One region of the Shewanella litorisediminis genome, then DNA from elsewhere that is predicted to be linked to it. Evidence: predicted binding sites of a transcription regulator. Region 1 holds the regulator's gene; each other region holds the start of a gene.
The links. Region 1 encodes NrdR, which represses ribonucleotide reductase genes. Its sites were predicted from a motif close to AAACACNANATNTNGTGTTT; they were not measured.
Positions count from the first base shown of each region.

Region 2: a site for NrdR is predicted at 1,441-1,460, ahead of nrdD (anaerobic ribonucleoside-triphosphate reductase). Genes of this name have one in related genera too.
Region 3: a site for NrdR is predicted at 1,715-1,734, ahead of nrdA (class 1a ribonucleoside-diphosphate reductase subunit alpha). Genes of this name have one in related genera too.

Region 1 is NZ_CP069213.1:1,107,072-1,111,479, reverse strand. Features, by position in the region: gene JQC75_RS04895 (riboflavin synthase) at 1-471, opposite strand, end outside; gene ribD (bifunctional diaminohydroxyphosphoribosylaminopyrimidine deaminase/5-amino-6-(5-phosphoribosylamino)uracil reductase RibD) at 509-1,651, opposite strand; gene nrdR (transcriptional regulator NrdR) at 1,763-2,212, opposite strand; gene glyA (serine hydroxymethyltransferase) at 2,317-3,570, opposite strand; gene ettA (energy-dependent translational throttle protein EttA) at 3,814-4,408, shown strand, end outside.
Region 2 is NZ_CP069213.1:1,438,968-1,443,375, forward strand. Features, by position in the region: gene JQC75_RS06280 (hypothetical protein) at 6-179, shown strand; gene rssA (patatin-like phospholipase RssA) at 274-1,209, shown strand; gene nrdD (anaerobic ribonucleoside-triphosphate reductase) at 1,484-3,601, shown strand; gene nrdG (anaerobic ribonucleoside-triphosphate reductase-activating protein) at 3,642-4,139, shown strand; gene ribA (GTP cyclohydrolase II) at 4,393-4,408, shown strand, end outside.
Region 3 is NZ_CP069213.1:1,984,313-1,988,720, forward strand. Features, by position in the region: gene nrdA (class 1a ribonucleoside-diphosphate reductase subunit alpha) at 1-1,577, opposite strand, end outside; gene JQC75_RS08620 (HAD family hydrolase) at 1,993-2,652, opposite strand; gene ubiG (bifunctional 2-polyprenyl-6-hydroxyphenol methylase/3-demethylubiquinol 3-O-methyltransferase UbiG) at 2,645-3,358, opposite strand; gene gyrA (DNA topoisomerase (ATP-hydrolyzing) subunit A) at 3,813-4,408, shown strand, end outside.

The DNA.
Region 1 (4,408 bases):
GCGAAAACGGCTGCCATCCACCTCGTTGACGGTGAGGCTCACCCCATCGATGGTGATGGATCCCTTGTGGGCGATATAGCGGGCAAGCTCGGCGGGGGCCTCCAGCCAAAACTCGATGGCTTTGCCCAGGTGGCTGCGACTGACGACAACCGCACGGCCATCCACGTGGCCGCTCACCAGATGTCCACCCAGGCGGGTGCTTGGGGTCACAGCCTTTTCCAGGTTCACCGCCTGACCGGGGCGATACTCGCCAAAACCGGTGAGCTTCACCGTTTCGGCTGAAACATCGGCCACATAACCATCGGCAAGGCATTCCACCACGGTCAGACACACACCATTGGTGGCAATACTGTCGCCAAGGCGCACATCGGATAAATCCAGCTTGCCGCTGGCTACCGTCAGGCGAATATCATCGCCTTTGCGATCGGTTCGTCTTAAATGGCCTACGGCTTCAATGATCCCGGTAAACATAAATCCTCTTTAGGCTCGATTCAGCGGATGCTGATTTTCAGGCCACGGTGAAGGTAAAGCGCCAATCCTGGCCCACTTTGCGCTCGTCAATAAGCTTAAGACCCGGCACCTCGGCCATGGTCTGATAATCGGGCAGCTGCAGCATATCGCGGCCATGGCTGCCAAGGAGCTTGGGCGCCTGATACAGCACCAGCTCATCACAAAGCCCTGCGGCGATAAAGGCGCCCGCCAGGGTGCCGCCTGCTTCCACCAGCACCCGGTTACAGTTTTCACCGAGGTGAGTAAGCAGCGCGGCAAGGTCAATACGGCCATCAACGCCCGGCAAGGTCAAACAGGTGACAAAATCCGGGATGGAATGCAAAAAATGTGCATCGTATGGCTCAGCGGATACCAGCAGTATGGGGCCGGTAATACCAAAGAGTTTGGCATCGGCGCTCATGCGGCGCTGACTGTCGAGCACCACCCGAATGGGCTGGATAAGCTCAGCCTCCGAGAGGCTTGCGCCCAGGCTGCCAAGCTCACCATGGCGGACATTGAGACTGGGGTCATCCAGCAGTACCGTATCGATACCGGTAATCAGGGCGCAGGACTTTGCGCGCAGCCTTTGCACGTCGCGGCGGGCCTCGGGCCCTGTGATCCACTTGGACTCACCGCTGGAAAGCGCGGTTTTACCGTCGAGACTCGCCCCCACTTTGACGGTCACGAACGGGCGGGCACGCTCCATTCGTGACAAAAAGCCCGGGTTGAGCGCGCGCGCTTCGGCTTCCATCAGGCCATGGGCCACCTCGATACCGGCATCCTGCAGCAGCTTAAGCCCCTTGCCCGCCACCTGTGGGTTGGGGTCGGTCATGGCCACCACAACGCGCTTTAAACCATTATCAATCAGTGCCCTGGCACAGGGCGGGGTGCGGCCATAATGGCTGCAGGGCTCGAGAGTGACATAGGCAGTGGCGCCGCGGGCCTTGACTCCTGCCGCCTTGAGGGCATGCACTTCGGCGTGGGGGCCACCTGCGCGGATATGCCAACCTTCACCTACGATATCGCCTGCGTCATTCACTATCACGCAGCCCACATTGGGATTGGGGCGGGTGGTGTACTGGCCACGCTTGGCCAGCATGATGGCGCGGGCCATCATGGCATGGTCCTGGGCTGAAAATGGGCGGTTGGCAGAGTGGCTCATGGCTTGGTTCTGTCGCTGCTGTAATGTCAAAAGGTTCTGCTAATTCTGGAGCTTCAACTATTTCTGTAGCTTCAACTATTTCTGTAGCTTCAACTATTTCTGTAGCTTCAACTATTTCTGTAGCTTCGCTATAGCCTCACCAAACTCGGAGACGTCTTCAAAGGCGCGATAGACAGAGGCGAAGCGGATATAGGCCACTTTATCCAGCTCTATCAGGCTGTCCATCATCAGGTTGCCAATCATCTCAGAGGGGATTTCCCGCTCGCCGGTGGCGCGCAGGGTCGACTTAATCTTGTTCATCGCCTGGTCAATCTGATCGATGGACACAGGGCGCTTTTCCACGGCTTTTAACATGCCGCTGCGCAGCTTTTCATCGTCGAACGGCTGACGGGTGCCATCACGCTTGATGACCCTCGGCATCACCAGCTCGGCACCTTCAAAGGTGGTAAAGCGCTCGTGGCACTCGGTGCACTCCCGCCGACGCCTTACCTGATGCCCTTCCCCCACCAGACGGGAGTCGATCACCTTGGTGTCGGTTGCGTTGCAAAATGGACAGTGCATGGGGCCTCCTGGCGTGCTGAATGAAGGGCGAAATGGAACCGCAATACAAATAAAAATGGCCGCTATCGCAGCGGCCATGAGTGTATCCTATTCAGGTTAAAAGGTTAACCGTAAACAGGGAAACGAGCGCACAGTTCCAGTACCTGACCTTTTACGCGTGCAATCACACTCTCGTCTTTGGCATTGTCCAGTACATCACAGATCCAGTGAGTCAGCTCACGTGCTTCGGCTTCTTTGAAACCGCGGCGGGTGATGGCTGGGGTACCGATACGGATACCGGAAGTGATGAAAGGAGAACGTGGGTCGTTTGGCACTGAGTTTTTGTTCACGGTGATGTTGGCAGCGCCCAGAGCCGCGTCGGCTTCTTTACCGGTCAGGTCGCGGCCAATCAGGTCCACCAGCATCAGGTGGTTGTCGGTACCGCCGGAGACTATCTTGTAACCGCGCTCAAGGAACACTTCCACCATGGCCTTGGCGTTGGCAACTACCTGCTGCTGATACACCTTGAACTCAGGCTCCAGCGCTTCTTTGAAGGCGACCGCTTTACCGGCGATAACGTGCATCAGCGGGCCGCCCTGACCACCCGGGAATACCGCTGAGTTCAGCTTCTTGTACAGGTCTTCGTCGTTGGCAGCAGACAGAATGATACCGCCACGGGGACCGGCCAGGGTCTTGTGAGTGGTAGAGGTCACTACGTGAGCGTGTGGAACCGGGTTTGGATACACACCGGCGGCCACGAGACCGGCCACGTGGGCCATGTCCACAAACAGGTAAGCGCCAATCTTGTCGGCGATTTCACGCATGCGGGCCCAGTCAACGATGCCAGAGTAGGCAGAGAAACCGCCAATCATCATCTTTGGCTTGTGCTCAACGGCCAGACGCTCCATTTCGTCGTAGTCAATCTTGCCGGTTTCATCGATGCCGTAAGGAATGATGTTGTACAGTTTGCCAGAAAAGTTAACCGGTGAGCCATGAGTCAGGTGACCACCGTGGGCCAGGTTCATACCCAGTACAGTGTCACCTGGCTTGAGCAGGGTCATGTACACGGCGCTGTTGGCCTGAGAACCGGAGTGTGGCTGTACGTTGGCGAAAGTGGCACCGAAGAGTTCTTTGGCGCGCTCAATGGCCAGGGTTTCCACGATGTCGACGTACTCACAGCCACCATAGTAACGCTTCCCAGGATAACCTTCGGCGTACTTGTTGGTCAGCTGTGAACCCTGAGCCTGCATCACGCGGGGAGAAGTGTAGTTCTCGGAGGCAATCAGCTCGATATGCTCTTCCTGGCGAAGGGTTTCGTCTTCAATCGCCTTGAACAGCTCGGGATCATAGTCGGCAATATTCATGGTCTTCTTCAGCATTGGTCACTCCAGCTGGCAAATCTTATAGGTAGGGTTGCGCGGTATTCTACTCTGCAATCGATCACAATCCCAGCCGCAATATGATGAAAATCCCTCTCTGTGCCGATGACTGTGTTTCATCATCAAAACAACCTGCCTGATGAATGGGATTTCACATCGCCATCTGGAGAATAGTGCCCCGACTTGGTAAACTTCGGCCAATTTTCAGCGCTTAATTCTATTTGTAAATCGCAGAGAGACGACATGGCTCAGTTTGTTTACAGCATGCTGCGGGTTGGCAAAATCGTGCCGCCCAAGAAGCAAATCCTTAAAGACATCTCCTTAAGCTTCTTCCCCGGCGCCAAGATTGGTGTTCTGGGTCTGAACGGCTCGGGTAAATCCACATTGCTGCGCATCATGGCCGGTATCGACACCGAAATCGAAGGTGAAGCCCGCCCCATGCCCGGCCTCAAGATTGGCTACCTGCCCCAGGAGCCACAGCTTGACCCGAACCAGACAGTGCGTGAAGCCATCGAAGAAGCCGTTGGCGAGGCCAAGCGCGCCCTGACCCGCCTCGATGAAGTGTACGCCGCCTATGCCGACCCGGACGCCGACTTCGACGCCCTTGCCAAAGAGCAAGGTGAGCTGGAAGCCATCATTCAGGCTCAGGATGCCCATAACCTGGACAACATCCTCGAGCGCGCCGCCAACGCCCTGCGTCTGCCGGAGTGGGATGCCAAGATTGAAGTGCTGTCAGGTGGTGAGCGCCGCCGTGTGGCCATCTGCCGTCTGCTCTTGGAAAAGCCCGAGATGCTGCTGCTGGACGAACCCACCAACCACCTGGACGCCGAGTCTGTGG
Region 2 (4,408 bases), 330 kb from region 1:
CGTAAATGGACTTTTGGATTGCACTCGCCATTGTCATTTTCGGTTGGATGATCCCCGTTTTACACATCGGATTGTCTGACGTGGTGACCGCCCGCCAAAAAAGCTGGTGGATACTGGCTGTGACTCTGGGTTCCTGGTTTGGCTGGCTCGGTTATCTCTTCAAAGGCCGAAGCCGATAGATTTTTCTCTTTCTTCCCAAGCGCTGGCACCTGCCGGCGCTTGTCGTTTATAGTCAGAGTCATTCTTGCTTTCATCTTTGCAAAGGAGTCGTAGATGAGCCAACCCCGTATTGGTATTGCCCTGGGCAGTGGTGCCGCCAAAGGCTGGGCCCACATAGGGGTGTTCAACGCCCTTGATGAGCTGGGCATAAAGCCGGAGCGGGTCGCGGGCTGCTCCATTGGTGCCTTGGTGGGCGCCGCCTATGTCAACGGGCGTCTTGGCGATTTGGAGTCATGGGTCAGAAGTTTTTCCAGTTGGGACGTTCTTGGGCTTATGGACTTAAGCTGGCGCCGCGGCGGGCTCATTCGCGGGGAAAAGGTGTTTGATGTGATGCAAAGTCGTATCGGCAGTATGGACATTGAATCCATGTCCATGCCCTTTATTGCGGTTGCCACCGACTTGTACAGCGGCCAGGAAATTTGGTTTCGCCAGGGGGATCTGCGCCACGCCGTGCGGGCGTCCTGCTCCATGCCCGGTATTTTGCCGCCGGTGCGCCAGGGCCATCGATGGTTGGTAGACGGCGCTGTGGTCAATCCTGTACCCGTGTCGGCTTGCCGTGCGCTGGATGTGGATGTGGTGATTGCCGTTGACCTGGATGGTCAGCGCCGCAGCCGCATTCAGGCCGTGCCTGTGACCCTTCGCAGTGAAGCCATCACTCCGCAGGAAGAAACGCGGGCCTTGGCCGAGCAGGAGGGCGGGTTTATGGACCTTTTTGCCCGCGGCCGCGACTATATCGCCAGTTTGTCGGATAAGTTTGCCCTTGGCACCCGTGATGACCCGGGGATGCTGGCAGTCATGAACCAGTCCATGGAGATAGTGCAGCAGCGACACAAAAGGGCGCGCCTGATGGGCGACCCGCCCGATGTGTGCCTGGTACCCAAGGTAGCCGACATTGGCACCATGGAGTTCCATCGCGCCGCAGAGGCCATCGATGCGGGTTACAGTGCAGTGATGGCCCAGGCCCATCTGCTGGAAGCTGCACTCGGTTAACCTCCGAAGCGTTGACCAAATAACCGCCACTCTATCTCTGAGTCCGGCGGTTTTTTTGTGCCTGCCTAATGGCGAATTTATCCCGGGTCAAGGGGGATAAGTGTGAAAAAGTTACCTGCCACAGGTTTTCAAAAAGGGGAAATTTATCTTTTTCCCAAACATGATCCATATCAAGGTATCGGTCTGGTATTTGTCGCCTAATACACTACATTTTGTATCTGGATAAAAAATAAGCTCAACATATAGTGCTTGGGTGAACAAAGAGGACCTGACTATGCCAGTGGTTATCAAACGGGATGGTTGCCGCGCAGCCTTTGATGAAACCCGGTTGCGGGATGCTGTGATTGCAGCGCAGGGGGCAGCCGGTGTTGAGGACAAAGACTATGCGGCCACGGTGGCGTCTGTGGTGGCGGCCGAGGTGGCACAGCGCGACGAAGTCGCCATCCACGAGCTGCAGGATGCGGTGGAAAATTGCCTGATGTCCGGTCCTTATAAAGAAGTTGCCCGCCACTATATCGAGTATCGCCACGACAGAGACGTGTGCCGTGAAGCGACCAGCAGACTGAATCTGGAAATTCGCTCGTTGGTGGAGCAAACCAATGCCGCACTGCTGCACGAAAATGCCAATAAAGACTCCAAGGTAATCCCGACCCAGCGCGATTTGCTTGCCGGCATTGTGGCGCGTCACTACGCCAAGCGTCACATCCTGCCCAAGGCGGTGGTGGCAGCCCATGAGGCGGGAGAAATCCATTATCACGATCTGGATTACTCGCCCTTTTTCCCCATGTTCAACTGTATGCTGATTGACCTTTCCGGCATGTTGACCAAGGGCTTTAAGATGGGCAATGCCGAAATCGAAACGCCAAAGTCCATTTCCACGGCCACTGCGGTGACTGCACAGATCATCGCCCAGGTGGCCAGCCACATTTACGGCGGTACCACCATCAATCGCATCGATGAAGTGCTGTCCCCCTATGTGGCCAAGAGCTATGACAAACACTATCAAACGGCGCTGCATTGGGGCATTACCGATGCGGTGGCTTATGCCAGGGCCCTGACAGAAAAAGAATGCCACGACGCCTTCCAGTCGCTGGAATACGAGGTAAACACCCTGCATACAGCCAACGGACAGACCCCCTTTGTCACCTTTGGCTTTGGGCTTGGCACCAGTTGGGAGTCGCGGCTTATTCAGCAGTCCATTCTCAAGGTGCGTATGGCGGGTCTGGGTAAAAACCGCAAGACAGCGGTATTCCCCAAGCTGGTGTTTGCCATCCGTGATGGCATCAACCACAAAGCAGGCGACTGCAATTACGACATTAAGCGTCTGGCACTCAAGTGCGCCACAGAGCGGATGTATCCGGACATTCTCAACTATGAGCAAGTGGTTCGCGTCACAGGCTCTTTCAAAACCCCCATGGGGTGTCGAAGCTTCCTGGGTGTGTACGAAAAAGACGGGGAAATGGAACACGAAGGCCGCAACAACCTCGGGGTAGTGAGCCTTAACCTGCCGCGCATCGCCATTGAAGCCGGTGGCGACGAAAACCACTTTTACGCACTGCTGGAGGAGCGGCTGCAGGTTGCCCGCCAGGCCCTTGATAGCCGCATCGAACGCTTGAAGGGGGTTAAGGCCAGAGTCGCGCCCATTCTGTACATGGAAGGGGCATGCGGTGTACGCCTTCGCCCTGACGATGATATTGAGCCTATTTTCAAAAATGGCCGCGCGTCCATTTCCCTCGGCTATATCGGTCTTCACGAAACCGTGAATGCCCTTTATGGCACGAAGGAGCATGTGTACGACTCAGAGCGACTTCGGCAAAAGGCCGTTGCCATTGTGGCGCGCCTCAAGCAGGCCACGGATCAGTGGAAGCGGGAAACCGGCTATGGCTTCAGCCTCTACAGTACTCCGAGCGAGAGTCTGTGCAGTCGCTTTGCCAAGCTCGATATCAAGGCTTTCGGCCTGATAGAAGGGGTGACCGACAAGGGCTACTACACCAATAGCTTCCACCTGGATGTGGAAAAGAAAGTCTCGCCCTTCGATAAAATCGACTTTGAGATGCCTTACCCTGAGCTCGCCAGTGGTGGCTTTATCTGTTACGGCGAATATCCCAACATGCAGCATAATATTGACGCGCTTGAGGACGTGTGGGACTACAGCTACACCCGTGTACCCTACTATGGCACCAACACTCCCATTGATGAGTGCTATGACTGCGGTTTTACCGGCGAGTTTGACTGTACCAGCAAGGGCTTTGTTTGCCCGGTTTGCGGTAATCACGAGCCCAGCCGGGTGTCTGTGACCCGCAGGGTATGTGGCTATCTTGGCAGCCCTGATGCGCGCCCCTTTAACCATGGCAAACAGGAAGAGGTCAAACGCCGGGTCAAGCATCTGTAATAGCAATGCTTTTTAATGGAAGCGCACGGAGCATCATCTTGTGAACTACCACCAGTACTATCCGCTGGATGTGCTCAACGGGCCGGGCACCAGGGCAACGCTCTTTGTGTCCGGCTGCGAGCACCAATGTCGTGGCTGCTACAACCAATCCACCTGGGATGTGCGAAGCGGTCACCTCTTCGATGAGGCGATGCTGAACCGGATAATCGACGACCTCAATGACACCCGGGTTCGCCGACGGGGGCTTAGCCTCTCCGGTGGTGACCCCTTGCTGCCTGCAAATCTTGCCGGTATCAGTGAGCTGGTGGCACGGGTGCGTTCGCAATGCCCGGGCAAGGATATCTGGCTGTGGACGGGCTATCGTCTGGATGCATTGAGCGAGGCGCAGCTGGCGGTGGTGTCCCGTGTGGACGTAATCGTTGATGGCCCCTTTGAACAGGGGCTTGCCGACAGACGGCTCAAGTTTCGGGGCAGCAGCAATCAGCGTATCTTTTGTCGCAGTGGCGATGCGTTTGTGCCCTGGTGTGACCAAGACTGACCGGCCCGGTGGACTGCTATCTCAGTACGACTCACTGGAATAACCAGACGCAGGTCTGCTTTTGTTGGCGGACCCTGGCGTTGAATTCTTCACCTTATCCCGACTCTGATACCCCAGTCAGTCACTTGGGTATTCCTGCGGGCGACAAAAGCGCATAGAATAGGCCACCCGGTGAGTTTATCTTACCAAGGTTATTGAGCTGTCAGGGAAAGTGCTGGACTCAGGGATTGAGCGTAGTCGTTAGGAAAATTTCATGTCGATAAAGTATG
Region 3 (4,408 bases), 880 kb from region 1:
TTAGCCAGGTAGTTGGCGAAGTTAATCACACCAATACCCAGGGTACGACGGTTCATGGAGCCGAGCTTGGCTGCCTTGATTGGGTAGTCCTGATAGTCCAGCAGGCTATCGAGGGCACGTACCGCCAGATCCGACAGGCCTTCCAGCTCTTCCAGGTTCTCGATGGCACCCAGGTTCAGCGCTGACAGAGTACAGAGTGCAATTTCGCCATTGGTATCATCCACGCTGTCCAATGGTTTGGTTGGCAGCGCAATTTCCAGACACAGGTTTGACTGGCGGATAGGCGCAACGCTTGAATCAAACGGGCTGTGGGTGTTGCAGTGGTCCACGTTCTGCACATAGATACGACCGGTAGAGGCACGTTCCTGCATCATCAGTGAAAACAGTTCAACGGCCTTGAGCGACTTTTTACGGATGCTCGGGTCTTGCTCGTACTTGGTGTACAGGCGCTCGAACTCGTCCTGATCTTCAAAGAAGGCATCGTACATGCCGGGCACGTCAGATGGGCTGAACAGGGTGATGTTCTCGCCTTTGATCAGACGCTGATACATGAGTTTGTTCAGCTGTACGCCATAGTCCAGATGACGGATACGGTTATCTTCGACGCCGCGGTTGTTTTTCAGTACCAGCAGCGACTCCACTTCCAGGTGCCAAATGGGGTAGAAGAGCGTCGCTGCGCCACCGCGAACCCCGCCCTGAGAGCAGGACTTCACCGCAGTCTGGAAATACTTGTAGAAGGGCAAACAGCCGGTATGGAAGGCTTCGCCGCCACGAATTGGGCTACCCAGGGCGCGGATTCGGCCTGCGTTCACGCCGATACCGGCACGCTGACTGACGTACTTCACGATGGAAGACGCGGTGGCGTTAATGGAATCCAGGCTGTCACCACACTCAATCAATACGCAGGAGCTGAACTGACGGGTAGGGGTACGCACACCCGACATGATCGGCGTAGGCAGTGAGATCTTGAAGGTGGATACCGCATCATAGAAGTCTTTTACATACTTCAAGCGGGTCTCTTTTGGATAACCGGCAAACAGGCAGGCGGCTACCAGAATGTAGAGGAACTGGGCACTCTCGTACACTTCGTGGGTTACACGGTTTTGAACGAGATATTTGCCTTCCAGCTGCTTCACTGCGGCGTATGAGAAGTTCATATCGCGCCAGTGGTCGATGTAGCTGTCAAGAACGTCCAGCTCTTCCTTCGTGTAGTCTTCAAGGATATGGCGATCGTACTTGCCCATCTCAACCAGTTTCACTACATGGTCATACAGCTTTGGCGGCTCAAACTGGCCAAACGCCTTTTTGCGAAGATGGAATACAGCCAAGCGGGCGGCCAGGAACTGATAGTCCGGAGACTCGGGAGAGATCAGATCCGCCGCCGCTTTAATAATGGTTTCGTGGATGGCTTCGGTAGGGATGCCTTCAAAAAACTGCAGGTGTGAACGCAGTTCTACTTCAGAAACGGAAACATTTTTTAAGCCCTTGGCTGCCCAGGTAACCACGCGGTGGATTTTGTCGAGATCGATCTGCTCGCGTTCGCCACTGCGTTTTGTGACTGTCATGTTGCTATTCATTGAAGATAGGCCTTTATAGATTGGTATTGCCCTACATATCCATGTAAACAATCGTGCCGTGCGCCCCGCAATACCGCTTTATACTGACACAACAAGCGTTTCGGGGTGGACACCTCTAGTGTGTCCGATTGCTACCAATACACAAGATATGGTGCTTATTAAAAGTTAAGATACAAGATAGTGAGGTAAGAGGGCATTTGCAAGTAAGAATTCGATGAAGAACTTGTGGATATCTTGAGGAAAAAAACCAACGTTAGTATCGACTAACTTCCGAGGTCAATTTCCGTGTGCCATGTCGTTAATGTGACACTTTTTTGACCCTGTCAGTGAAACGAACCGATCGCTTATCTTGCAAGCGATCGGTTCATGATCCCTTGACAGCCATAATGCCGGCCTATTGCATGGAAAAGCGATCTTAAAGGTGAGCTATCAGGTCTTCGGGGTGCATCAAACGTATATCGATTGGCCAGTCATGGGCTTCATCGAGAGAAGAAAGGTAGCCCCAGGCCGCGAGCACAGAGACCATACCGGCGCGGCGCGCCGCTTCCATATCGCGTCTGGCATCCCCAAGATACAGGATATGCCCGGCATTGGTGCCCAAATGTGATGCACCAAGCAGCATGGGGCCAGCATCGGGTTTGCCCCGGGTGACAGTATCGCCACTGATGAGACTGGTACACTGATGTGCCAGACCGAGTCTGTCCAACAGCGGCCTTGCATATCGAGCCGCTTTATTGGTGACTATCCCCCAGGGGATGCTGTGGCTGTGCAGATGCTCAAGTAAGCCAGGCATCCCGGGAAAAAGCAGCGCTTCTGTGCCATTCACCTTGCCATAGTGCATTAAAAGCGCCTGCTGTACCTGTGTGGCCATAGCGTCTTCAAGGCCCGGCTGCGCCGCTTTAACCAAGGCCAGACTGCCGTGTGATGCCACAGCGCGAAGACTATCGAGAGACACGCGTGAGAAACCAAAATCATCCAGGGCGAGGTTGAGTGCGGCCACCAAATCCGGCGCAGTATCGACCAGGGTGCCGTCCAAATCGAACAACACCCCACGCATTGATACATGCTTACTCAAGGGGCTTTACCGTCGCAATCATGTAGTTGACTTCAACACTGCTGGTATAGCGGAAGGTGCCCGTGATGGGGTTGTAGGTCACACCGGTGGCGTCTTTACACAGAAGCTCGGTTTGGTCGACCATGGCGATAAGCTCAGAAGGGCGAATGAATTTACCGTGATCGTGGGTCCCCACGGGTAACATCTTCAGCAGGTACTCTGCGCCGAGAATGGTTTCCACGTACGAACGCAGGTTACGGTTGATTGTGGAGAAAAACACATAGCCGCCCGGTTTGACCATGTCGCAACAAGCCGATATCACAGACAGTGGGTCAGGCACATGCTCAAGCATTTCCATGCACGTCACCACATCGTAGCCTTCTTTATGACTGTCTCTGTGCTCTTCTGCGGTGCAGCGCTCGTAGCTCAGTGAAACACCGGTTTCAAGTGCGTGGAGTCTGGCAACCTCCAGAGGCTCATTGCCCATATCAATGCCGGTGACGTTGGCACCGAGGCGCGCCATGCTTTCAGAGAGAATCCCGCCGCCGCAGCCCACATCAAGGACTTTTTTGCCAAACAGGCCACCGCAGGTCTGATCGATATAATTCAGCCGCAGCGGATTGAGTTGATGAAGAGGTTTGAATTCGCCGTCGGGATCCCACCAGCTGGCGGCCATTTTTTCAAACTTGGCGATTTCCTGAATATCGACGTTCAAGACTTCTGACATAGCGTCCCCGGTAACCTTAGCTCAACCTGCCAAAGGCGATTGGGCGGAATAAATCAATTAGGTAGCGCCATTATATCTATTCCAGACGGTAAACGAAGCACCAAGCTGCTCAGAGCAGCGCTTTAGCGCAAATTTTTGAGTTTTTATCCCTTTAGCGCCGCAATTGGCCCAAAATTTAGCCAATCATGGAATAGGGTCGATTCATTTACGCCCCCCTTGTCTAAATTCCGGACAATCAATCGGGGCAGAAAAACAAATTATCTACCTGAAAAATAAACCAATAACTCGGTATCTGGCGCAAGTAACAGATCTGCCTCGATCACAGTGTTGAGGAGAATTGGATGAGGGGGTTTCGACATTAAATTACTGTGTTAGAATGCCAAATCACGTTTGAAGGCTCGACAATGACACGGAAAACGACTTGTCAGCTAATTTTCAGGGGATCGAGCAGTTTATGACTGATTTGGCTTCATCTATTTCGCCAATTAATATCGAAGACGAACTCAAGAATTCGTACCTGGATTACGCCATGAGCGTGATCGTGGGACGGGCACTGCCGGATGTGCGTGACGGCCTTAAGCCTGTGCATCGCCGTGTGCTGTTCGCGATGAACGAACTTAAAAACGACTGGAACAAGCCTTATAAGAAGTCGGCACGTGTGGTCGGTGACGTCATCGGTAAATACCACCCACACGGTGACAGCGCTGTGTACGACACTATCGTACGTATGGCCCAGCCGTTCTCGTTGCGTTACACCCTGGTAGACGGTCAGGGTAACTTCGGTTCTATCGATGGCGACGCCGCCGCAGCAATGCGTTATACCGAAATCCGCATGGAAAAGCTGGCCCACGAGCTGCTGGCTGATCTCGACAAAGAAACCGTTGATTTTGTGCCCAACTATGACGGCACCGAACAAATCCCTGCGGTTCTGCCCACCAAGGTTCCGAACCTGTTGGTGAACGGTTCATCCGGTATTGCCGTGGGTATGGCCACCAATATTCCACCTCACAACCTGACAGAAGTGGTCAAAGGTTGTTTGGCGCTGATTGA